2 regions of the Gulosibacter sp. ACHW.36C genome follow, and region 1 is predicted to be linked to the other one. Evidence: predicted binding sites of a transcription regulator. Region 1 holds the regulator's gene; the other holds the start of a gene.
What was found. The regulator LexA, encoded in region 1, represses DNA repair genes until DNA is damaged. The targets are predictions, from matches to a motif close to TCGAACANNTGTTCGA.
Positions count from the first base shown of each region.

Region 2: the regulator LexA is predicted to act here: its motif matches at 2,676-2,691, upstream of M3M28_RS01850 (HNH endonuclease signature motif containing protein).

Region 1 is NZ_CP097160.1:1,783,063-1,788,717, reverse strand. Features, by position in the region: gene M3M28_RS08295 (SRPBCC family protein) at 1-402, shown strand, start outside; gene M3M28_RS08290 (class I SAM-dependent methyltransferase) at 399-1,007, opposite strand; gene hflX (GTPase HflX) at 1,045-2,712, shown strand; gene lexA (transcriptional repressor LexA) at 2,738-3,376, opposite strand; gene M3M28_RS08275 (LysM peptidoglycan-binding domain-containing protein) at 3,598-3,942, shown strand; gene M3M28_RS08270 (histidinol-phosphate transaminase) at 4,079-5,200, shown strand; gene hisB (imidazoleglycerol-phosphate dehydratase HisB) at 5,197-5,655, shown strand, end outside.
Region 2 is NZ_CP097160.1:426,358-432,012, reverse strand. Features, by position in the region: gene M3M28_RS01865 (DUF4350 domain-containing protein) at 1-46, shown strand, start outside; gene M3M28_RS01860 (AAA family ATPase) at 39-992, shown strand; gene M3M28_RS01855 (DUF58 domain-containing protein) at 1,001-2,308, shown strand; gene M3M28_RS01850 (HNH endonuclease signature motif containing protein) at 2,769-4,316, shown strand; gene M3M28_RS01845 (RES family NAD+ phosphorylase) at 4,644-4,928, shown strand; gene M3M28_RS01840 (hypothetical protein) at 5,019-5,402, shown strand; gene M3M28_RS01835 (response regulator transcription factor) at 5,409-5,655, opposite strand, start outside.

The DNA of each region.
Region 1 (5,655 bases):
GTGTGGCGCGCCTACACCGAGCCCGAGCTGCAACGGCGGTGGGCGCTCGGCCCGGATGGCTGGGAGATGACCGTCTGCGAAATCGACCTCACGGTCGGCGGCAAGCAGCGCACCGAGTGGGCCCCCGTCGGCGACACCGAGGGCGAGGGCTTCGGCTTCGAGGGCGAGAACCTGCTCATCGAGCCCGAGAGCCGCCTCGTCTCGACTGAGCGCATGATCGGCACCGAGGGGCCGACGAACGTGAACGACCTCCACCTCTTCGAGGAGGACGGCGCGACGCTCGTCACCCTCGTTGTCGAGTACGAGAGCGAAGAGGTTCGCGACACGATCCTCGCGACCGGCATGGTCGACGGCATGGAGCAGAGCTACGCCCGCCTCGAGCGCGTCATGGGCGGGTTCTAGCTCACGCGCTTGACGAGCAGGATGCGGAACCCGCCGTCGGTGCGCGGGCGCGAGACCTCGTACCCCGCACCGAGGGCCTCGGCGAGTCGTCGCTGCAGCGAGTCGGCGCCGAGGTTCTTGCCCACCACGAGCCAGGCCTCGCCGCCGACGCGCAGCCGTGGCAGCCACGTCAGCAGCAGTTCATCGAGCGCTTCCTTGCCGATACGGATGGGCGGGTTTGACCAGATCACGTCGAACTCAAGCTCCGCCGGCAGCTGCTCGGCTTTGACCGCCCGCACGCGGTCGAGGCCGAGCCGCTTCGCGTTCGTGGCGGTGAGCTCGAGGGCGCGTTCGTTCACGTCGAGCGCCCACACGTCGAGCTGCGGAGAGGCGAGGCCGAGGCTCAGGCTGATGGGGCCCCAGCCGCAGCCGATGTCGAGGGCCGTGCCGGTCTCGGGCGGCGCGGGCACGTGGTCGAGCAGGATGCGCGTGGCCTTGTCGAGTCGGTCGGCCGAGAACACGGCGCTCGCGGTGGCGAGGCGAACCTCGCGCCCCTGCAGCACTACGTCGATCTCGCGCTGGTTCGCGTTCGCTGTGGGCTGCGCGGCAAAGTAGTGCTCAGACATGTTTCGAACGTAGCGCAGCGCGTATCCTGGTCGCAGCATGCCCCTAGACGAAACCAGCGCCAACGGCGCCCCAAATTCTGACGACGCTCGCGACGATGCGACCGAATCGCTGCTCGACCGAGTTCTGCGCAGCGCCGAACCAAACCGCAGCCGCACGACGATGTTCCACGACGAGCGGCGCGCCAGCGCGCTCCAGAACGACGACACCATCTCGCACAGTGATGCCGACGGCCTCCAGCTCGACCGCGAGGAGCGCCGATCGCTCCAGCACGTCGACGGCCTCTCGACCGAGCTCGAGGACGTCACCGAGGTCGAGTACCGCCAAGTGCGCCTCGAGAAGGTCGTGCTCATCGGCGTCTACGCCGCCGGCACGATCGAAGACGCCGAGAACTCGATGCACGAGCTCGCCGCGCTCTGCGAGACGGCCGGCGCGGCCGTGCTCGACGGCATCCTGCAGCGACGCCCGCATCCCGACGCCTCGACCTATCTCGGGCGCGGCAAGGTCGAGGAGCTCGCCGACATCGTCCGCTCGGTTGGCGCCGACACCGTCGTCGCCGATACCGAGCTCGCCCCCTCGCAGCGCCGCGCACTCGAGGACCAGGTGAAGGTGAAGGTCATCGACCGCACCGCCGTCATCCTCGACATCTTCAGCCAGCACGCCAAGAGCCGCGAGGGTAAGGCGCAGGTCGAACTCGCGCAACTCGAGTACCTCCTGCCGCGCCTGCGCGGTTGGGGTCAGTCGATGTCGCGACAGGCCGGTGGCCAGGTCGGTTCGGCCGGCGCAGGTATGGGCTCGCGCGGCCCCGGTGAGACGAAGATCGAGCTCGACCGCCGCCGCATCCACACCCGCATGGCGCGACTGCGCCGCCAGATCGCCGGCATGAAGACCTCGCGCGACACGAAGCGCGCCGAGCGCGGTCGCAACCTCGTGCCCTCAGTGGCGATCGCCGGCTACACGAACGCGGGCAAGTCGTCGCTGCTCAACCGCATCACGCGCGCTGGCGTGCTCGTCGAGAACCAGCTGTTTGCGACGCTCGACGCGACGGTGCGCCGCACCGAGACGCCCGAGGGCCGGCCGTACACGCTCGCCGACACCGTCGGCTTCGTGCGCAACCTGCCGCACCAGCTCGTCGAGGCGTTCCGCTCGACGCTCGAAGAGGTGGCCGATTCGGATGTGCTCGTGCACGTGGTCGACGCGAGTCACCCCGACCCGGCGGGCCAGATTCGCACGGTGCGCGAGGTCATCTCCGAGATCGACTCGCGCGACGTGCCCGAGCTCATTGCCTTCAACAAGGCCGACCTCATCGACGCCGACACGCGCCTCATGCTGCGTGCCCTTGAGCCGAACTCGGTGTTCGTTTCGGCGCGCACGGGGGAGGGCGTCGAGGAGCTGCAGGAGCGCATCGCCGAGATGCTGCCGATGCGCGAGATCGAGGTCGAACTCGTCGTGCCGTACCAGCGCGGCGATCTCGTGTCGATGCTGCACGACCAGGGCGGCGTGCTGCGCGAGCTGCACGACACCGACGGCACGCACCTGCGCGCCCGCGTGCATCCCGACCAGATGGGCCTGTTCGAAGAGTTCAGAGTCGCCGGCCGCTCGGCGCCCGAGGGCAAGAAGCCCACGGTGCGGCACAAGCCGCGCGCCCGCGTCGAGGAGTCGACCGAACGGGTGCTGAGCCTGCCGCGGGTCGACTACGACAACTAGTACGACAACGAACTAGGGCGAGCGGCTAGACCGAGCGCAGCACCGCGACGACCTTGCCGAGCACCGTCGCCTCGTCGCCGAGGATCGGCTCGTAGTTCGAGTTGCGCGGCAGCAGCCAGGTGTGGCCGTCGCGCTGGCGGAACACCTTCACGGTGGCCTCGCCGTCGAGCATTGCGGCCACAATGTCGCCGTTGTTCGCGGTTGGCTGCTGTCGCACGACGACCCAGTCGCCGTCGCAGATCGCGGCGTCGATCATCGAGTCGCCCGACACGAGCAGTAGGAACAGCTCGCCGTCGCCGACGACCTGGCGGGGGAGCGGGAAGACCTCTTCGACTTGCTGCTCGGCCGTGATCGGCACGCCGGCCGCGATGCGCCCGACGAGGGGCACGAGCGCGGTGGGGCCGGGCGTGATGCTCGGTTCGACCTCGTCGATGGCGACGTTCACGAGCAGCTCGATGGTGCGGGCCTGGTTCGCGTTGCGGCGAATGTAGCCGCGCTTCTCGAGCTGGTTGAGCTGATAGGCCACCGACGAGGAGCTGATCAGGCCCACGGTGTCGCCGATCTCTCGGATGCTCGGGGCGAAGCCATTGCTGTTCTGGAACGTCGCGATGAACGAGAGAATGCGCTGTTGTGTGTCCGACAGGGGCTTGATCTGCTTGGCCATCGGCCCTCCTGAGGTGGTGGTCACGCGGCCATGTCGTAGGCCCGTGGTCAGCTGTGTTCCGTTGAAGTCACCCTACGTGGCATCAGCACCGGACTCAAACATCTTTTCGAGCGTGTCGCCCTCATTTTCGAGAAAGTGTTTGCTTTTCGAACAAGTCGAATCTATATTCGAAACAGATGTTCGCATGCGCTTCGCATGCACGTCGAAAGGAAGCGACCAACATGACTGCTCTCACTGCACGCACCAGCGCCACCGCGCAGCCCCGCCTGCGGCTCACGAGCCGTGGTCGTCGCCTGCTCGGCGCCGTTCTGCTCGCTCCAGTTGCCCTCGGCATCGGGGTTGGCATCGCCCAGGTTCCCGCCGCGCTCGCCTCGAACACGAGCAGCGCATCCGCAACCACGTTCGAACACCACACGGTGCTCGCGGGCGAGACGCTCTGGAGCATCGCCGACGACATCGCCGACGGCCACGACGTGCGCGACGTCGTGCACGAGATCATGCGCCTCAACCTGCTCGAGAGCTCCTCGGTGCAGGCCGGCCAAGAGCTCGCGCTGCCGAACTACTAGACCCCACAGATTTCCGGGCCGCGGACACGGCCGCGGTCCGGAAGCCACGCACCACCACCATTTCCGTGCCGGGCGCCGCAGCCACCCCTTCCGGAGGCGGCGCCCGCGGTGGTTTCCGGGTGCCTAAGATAAGGGGGTGACGAGCTTCGAAGACCTCCCGATTCGCGACGACCTGCGTGGGCTGACGCCGTACGGCGCGCCACAGGACGCGCTGCCGATCACCATCAACGTCAACGAGAATCCATTCTCGGTGCCGGAGGCCGTCGCGCTGTCGATCATCCAGCGCATCTCGCTCACCCTGCCGGGGCTCAACCGCTACCCCGACCGCGAATTCACCGAGCTCCGCGAGCGCCTCGCCGACTACCTCGGCCACGGGCTCACCCCCGCGCACATCTGGGCCGCAAACGGCTCGAACGAGGTGCTGCAGCAGCTGCTCCAGGCCTTCGCCGGCGCCGGCCGCAAGATCATGAGCTTCGCCCCGACCTATTCGATGTACCCGCTGCTCGCGAAGGGCGTCGGTAGCGAGTGGGTCGCAGCACCGCGCGACGAGAACTTCGAACTCACCCCCGAACGCGTGCGCACAGCTATCGAGGCCGAGCGTCCCGACGTCGTGCTGCTCTGCACGCCGAACAACCCCACGGGCACCCCGCTCGACCTCGACACCATCGCGGCCGCCTACGACGCGACCGACGGCATCGTCATCGTCGATGAGGCGTACGCCGAGTTCCGTCATGACGGTGCGCCCACTGCGCTGAGCCTGCTCGAGGGGCGCCCGCGGCTTGTCATCTCTCGCACCATGTCGAAGGCCTTCGCTTTCGCCGGCGTGCGCCTCGGCTACTTTGCCGCCGACCCGGCCGTTGCCGACGCCGTGCGGCTCGTGCGCCTGCCCTACCACCTCTCGGCGATCACGCAGGCCGCGGCGATCGCGGCGCTCGAGCACCGCGACACGATGCTCGCGCAGGTCGACCGCATCCGCAGCCAGCGCGACCGCATCGTCGACGAAGCCGCCGCGCTTGGCTACCGCCCGTACCGCTCCGACGCGAACTTCGTGCTCATCGGCGGCGTCGCCGACCCCGCCGAAATGTTCGAGGAGTTCGTGCGCCGCGGCATCCTGATTCGCAACACCGGCCCCGCCGACTGCATCCGCGTCACCGCCGGCACCGAGTCCGAAACCGACGCGTTCCTCTCGGCCCTCGCCGAGATCACCGCCGCCCGACCCGAGCTGCAGCTCACTGGTTCCGAAGGAGTCAGCGCATGACCGAACCCCGTACCGCCACCGTCGAACGCGCCACGAGCGAGTCAAGCATCCGCCTGAGCCTCAATCTTGACGGCACCGGCGCCTCGAATATCAACACCTCGGTGCCGTTCTACGACCACATGCTCACCGCTTTCGCGAAGCACTCGCTCACCGATCTCACGATCGAGGCAAAGGGCGACGTGCACATCGACGAGCACCACACCATCGAAGACACCGCGATCGTGCTCGGCGAGGCGATCCGCGAGGCCCTCGGCGACAAGCGCGGCATCGCGCGCTACGGCGACGCCCTCGTGCCGCTCGACGAGGCGCTCGCGCAGTGCGTCGTCGACATCTCGGGCCGGCCGTTCCTCGTGCACTCGGGCGAGCCCGAGGGCTTCGAGTTTCACCGCATCGGCGGCCACTTCACCGGCTCGATGGTGCGCCACACGTTCGAGGCGATCACGTTCCACGCCGGG
Region 2 (5,655 bases), 1.4 Mb from region 1:
AACGACACGACGAACCGCCACGAAGGAGCACCCAAGCGATGAGTGACCAGATCCGTAACCAGCTCGGCCGCGTGCGTGCCGAGGTCGCGAAGGCCGTCGTCGGGCAGGACGCCGCCGTCGAGGGGCTCGTGCTCGCACTGCTCGCCGACGGACACGTGCTGCTTGAGGGCGTTCCCGGCACCGCGAAGACGCTGCTCGTGCGCACGCTGAGCACGGTGCTCGCGCTCGACACGAAGCGCGTGCAGTTCACGCCCGACCTCATGCCTGGTGACGTCACCGGTTCGCTCGTGTACGACAACAAGTCGGGCGAGTTCGAGTTCCGCGAGGGGCCCGTGTTCACGAACCTGCTGCTCGCCGACGAGATCAACCGCACCCCGCCGAAGACGCAGTCGTCACTGCTCGAGGCGATGGAGGAGCGCCAGGTGTCGGCCGACGGCGTCACCCGCAAGCTGCCCGACCCGTTCATGGTGGCGGCAACGATGAACCCGATCGAGTACGAGGGCACCTATACGCTGCCCGAGGCGCAGCTCGACCGCTTTCTGCTCAAGCTCGTGCTCGACCTGCCGCCGCGCGACGCCGAGATCGAGGTGCTGCGGCGCCACGCCGCCGGCTTCAACCCGCGCGACCTCGGCTCGGTCGGTGTGCAGCGCGTGCTCGGCGCGAGCGAGCTGCAGCAGGCCCGCGCGCAGGCGCAGCGGGTGCAGGTGAGCGGGGATGTGCTCGCGTACGTCGTCGACCTCGCTCGCGCGACGCGGCAATCGCCCTCGGTACGCATGGGCGTTTCGCCCCGTGGCGCGACGGCGCTGCTGCGCGTCGCGAAGGCGAGCGCGTACCTCTACGGCCACCCCGCTGTGACCCCCGACCACGTGCAGCGGATGCTGCTGCCGACCTGGCGCCACCGCATCGTGCTCGAGCCCGAGGCCGAGCTCGAGGGGGTTTCGGCCGACTCCGTGCTGCGGTCGATCATGCAGCAGGTGCAGGTTCCGATCTAGTTTTCGTCATGGCACTTAGCGGTATCTACGTCGGCTTGCTCCTGCTCGGGGCGCTGCCCATCATGCTGTTCGGCACGACCGCCGGCAGCGCGCTGGGCACGCTCGGCATTGTGCTGCTGGTGTGGCTGCTGCTCGGCGTCATCGACTGGCTGCTCGCGACGCCCGCCCGGCGCATCTCAATTGCGCGCGAACTGCCCGAGCGGGTGCGGCTTGGCGAGACGGTGTCGTCGACGCTGCTGCTCACGAACCTCGCCGGGCGCACGCTGAACGCGCAGGTGCGCGATGCCTGGGAGCCCTCGGCCGGTGCCCCGCGGATGCGCGAGCGCGTGCGCATCCCCGCCGGCGAGCGGCGCGCGGTCACGACCGACTTAAAGCCGTGGCGCCGAGGCGACCGGCGCAGCGAGGTCGTCGTTGTGCGGTCGTGGGGGCCGCTGCGGTTGGTGGCACGGCAGGCGACGCTGAAGTCGGCCGGTCGCGTGCGCATCCTGCCGCCCTTTAATTCGCGCCGGCACCTCGCGTCGCGCGTGCAGCGACTGCGCGAGCTGGATGGGCAGACGACCCTGCAGGTGCGTGGCCAGGGCACCGAGTTTGATTCGCTGCGCGAGTACGTGCGTGGCGACGATGTGCGTTCGATCGACTGGCGGGCGACCGCGCGGCAGCAGGAGCTCGTCGTGCGCACCTGGCGGCCGGAGCGCGATCGCCGCGTCGTAATCATCATCGACTCGGGCCGCACCTCGGCCGCGCGCATCGACGACGAGACGCGGCTCGACACCGCGATCGAGTCGGCGTTGCTGCTCGCTGCGCTGGCGACGCGGGCCGGCGACCGGGTTGATCTCGTTTCGTACGACCAGCGCGTGCGGGCGCGCGTGCAGGGGGCGAGCGGGCCTACCGTGCTTGCGAAGATCACCGATGCCATGGCGAATGTCGAGCCCGAGCTGCTCGAGATGAACTGGCTCGACGTGCCGAAGCTCGTGCGCGAGGTGACGACGCACCGTGCGTTCGTTGTGCTGCTCACGACCGCCGACAACGAGGGTTCGTCGCGCGCGCTGCTCGAGGCCGTGCCCGAGCTTGCGCAGCGACATCTCGTGCTGGTGGCTTCGGTGACCGATCCCGAGGTGGCCGAGGCCGCGCAGGATCTCAGCGAGCGCGACACCGTTTTCCGCGCCGCCGCCGCCGAACGGTCAATGCTGGATGCGCAGCGCGTCCGCCGCGCCCTCGGTCAGCTCGGCGTCGACACCATTACCGCGACGCCGTATGAGCTGCCGCCGCGAGTGGCCGATCGGTACCTGGAGCTGAAGAAGGCTGGGCGGCTGTAGCGGGGCGCGGATGGGCGCGAGTCTGGGCTCGGGCTTGGGCTCGGCGTACCACCATTCCTAGATCGTCGGATGGCAACAACCGGGCGCGAGCACTAGGTCCTCAGTGAGGGGCTAGCTGTCGACGACGAGTTTGGTTTGTTCACAGAGTGTGGGCCCCTGCAGAACCGCCCTGGCGAAGGATCCCAGCGCGTTCCAAAGCCGTCAGTTGTGTCGGTGGCTCGTGGTCCTCTTGATATGGGAAGAGCCCCCACGACTACCAGTTTCAGACAGGCCACCACAGCAATGTCGGTGGCTCGTGAAAGAGTGAACCTAGGTCGAAAACCGGCCCACCAAGGCTCGAACAATCGAACATCCAAGCAAGCAACATTCGCACATATGTTCCCTTCTGATTTTTCATCGATGCGTATATACTTGCTATAACGGTTCCCCCATTGACGCACCTTCGAGGAGGTGACGCCCGATGACCGCAACGACTCCCCCACGAGGCTCTGATGCTGATGAGCCGATTCGTCGTGTACCGAAGCAGCGGCCAGACGGCACCACGCCCCCGCCCGGCACAGGCGCTGCTCCTGACGAGCCGAGCCGTCGCACACCAAAGCACCGACCAGACGGCACCACGCCGCCACCCGAGACCGACGGGCTCAATGACGCGCTCGCGGCGATTGAGGGCATGGTGTTGAACGGGGCGAAACTTGAACAAGTCGGCGCGTACATGAAGATGATTGGCCTCGCGCAGGCCTACGCGGTCGCAGAGCACCGGACGCACGCGCAACTGCAGGAACGTTCCTCGGTCGCGAGCCCGGACGATTTGCTGCGGTTGAACCTGCGGTCGATCGTGGCGGAGTTCGGGATTCACACGAACGAGTCCGACACCGCGCTCCTGAACCGGGCGTATGACGCGCATCGACTGGGTACCGATTTTGTTGTGTGGCTCGACCCACTCCGCGAGGCGGCGGTGACGATGCGGCATGCTCGCGCGCTGTTGCGGCATGCGGGCATCGTGCCCGACGGGCGCCGCGATGACTACGCGACCAAGGTGCTCGAGTTCGCGACGGGCGAGACCGTCGCCGCGACCGACACCTACGCCCGCAAACTCGCCGCCGAACTCGGGGCCGAAGAGTTTGAGGCCGCGTTCGAGCACGAATACCAGGCCCGCCACGTCAAGATCGAGGACCGCGAGTTCGGCATGTCGCGCATCACCGCCGACATCCCAACGCTGCAGGCCCACGCGATGTACGACCTCATGCAGCAGCAAGCCAAAGCGCTCCGTGAGGAGCACGTGACCGAGGCCGACGAACACCGGCGCCGCGTCCGCGACGCACAAGCACGCGGGGAAGCACTCTCTGCTGCAGACGCCGAGTTCATCGAAGACCCCCGCACGGTGCGCCAGCTGATGGCCGACCTGTTCGTCGAGACCTTCCTCACCACGACGCCGCAGAGCATGCGCGAGTACGACGCCAAGGGCCACTCGCGCGTGACCGCGACGGTGAGCATCGTCATCCCGGTCCTGAACCTCCTCAACCCGGACGCACCGCGTGATGTCGCGACACTGAACGGGATGATGCCGGTCAGCATGACCGAGGCCCGCGACATGGTCTCAAAGGCGAAGTGCTTCCAACGAATCTTCACCGACCCGATCACCGGGCACGTGTTGACCGTCGATACCCGCACCCCGACCCCATCGATGCGCAGATTCCTGCAAGCCAGGGACCAAGTGTGTTTATTCCCGGGCTGCCGCAGACCCGCACATCAAAGCGAACTTGATCACACGAAACCGTGGGCCGCGGGCGGCAACACCGATGTCGAAAACCTGGGACACCTCTGCCCAAAACACCACACGCTGAAACATCAGCGTCCGTGGGCGTGCGAGCAACTCGGTGGCGGCAAAGTCAGGTGGCGAACCCCGCGCGGCGAATGGGTCACCGTCGAACCAAGACCAGTCGGACCGATCTTCAAACCCGTCGACAACCAGAGCTATGACGCGATCAACGACCCCGCGCCGTTCTAATGTTGCCGGAGTTCGTCTTAGCAATGCCGGAGTTCGTCTTGAGGAAGCCGGAGTTCGTCACCGATGCGGCGTTGATCGAGCATCGCCTGCGGATCTCGCGATTCGCGCGAGATGGCATGCTGGGCAGGTGGCAAGCATCGACTCGACCTTCGGTTCGGCAATTCGGGGAACCTTCTACCGAGCAATTGGTCCTCGCTTCCGTGAGTTCGCGATCGCCGGCTCGCGTTCGGCAGGACGGTACTCGAGGGCGCACGAGCCGACGCTGTATCTGAGTTCGTCTCCTAAGGTGTCGAAGCCGCGATGGTCGCGCACAAAGACGCCCGGTCGGTGACGCTCGAGATCGTCGAGGTCGAAGTCGAGGCGTCCGGCATCGTCGATCTGCGCGATCCGGACGCACTCACGGCGGCCGGCATCGATCTTGCTGACGCGATCACGCCCTGGCAAGACCTCGTCGCCACCGGAGGAACGCCGACGTCCTGGGCGGTGCGCGACCGCCTCCTCGAGATCGGTGCAAACGGGCTCATCGATCCCTCTCGCAAGCGCCCGGGGCTCTGGGACCTGGTGCTATTCCGCTGGAACGAGACCGACGCACCCAACGTCCGACTCGTGTGAACATGAGAGTTCTCTCATCTCTGCCTCATACGGGCGACTCGGCGCGCTGGCTACGCTCGCAGCATCCCGAGACCAACTAGGAGATCCGCCATGCACCGCCTCGCCCCCGTGCTGCTATCTGCCGCATCCGTGCTCGTGCTCGCGCTGCTCGCCTTCTCGGGCATCGCGATGGCGAACAGCGACCAGCAGCAGGAAGTCGGCGACGCCGTGACGATTCCCGCGAGCGGCACCCCGATCCCGACTTCGACTTCCTCGGCGACTTCCTCGGCGACGCCGACCGCAACACCGACTGGCACACCTGACCCATCCGACGATTCCGGCTCGCTGCCCCAGCCGCAGCCCGTCAACCCGGCGCCGGCACAACCGATTCAACCCGAGAGCGGGTCGGGGTCGGGCGGCAGCTACGACGACGATGACGATGATGAGTGGGATGACGACGAGTGGGACGACGATGACGACGAATGGGACGACTAGCGCCGCCTACGAGCGCGACGCGAGCCGGTAGCCAACCCCGCGAACGGTCTCGATGCGCTCGCTGCCGAGCTTGCGGCGCAGGTAGCGAATGTAGACATCGACGACATTCGACGCCGGGTCAAAGTCATAGCCCCACACCCGCGACAGCAACTGCTCGCGCGTGAGCACCTGCCCGGCATGCTCGAGCAGCTCCTGCGCGAGCGAAAACTCCCGCGCCGACAGCTCAACCTCGGCGCCGTCGACGGTCACTCGC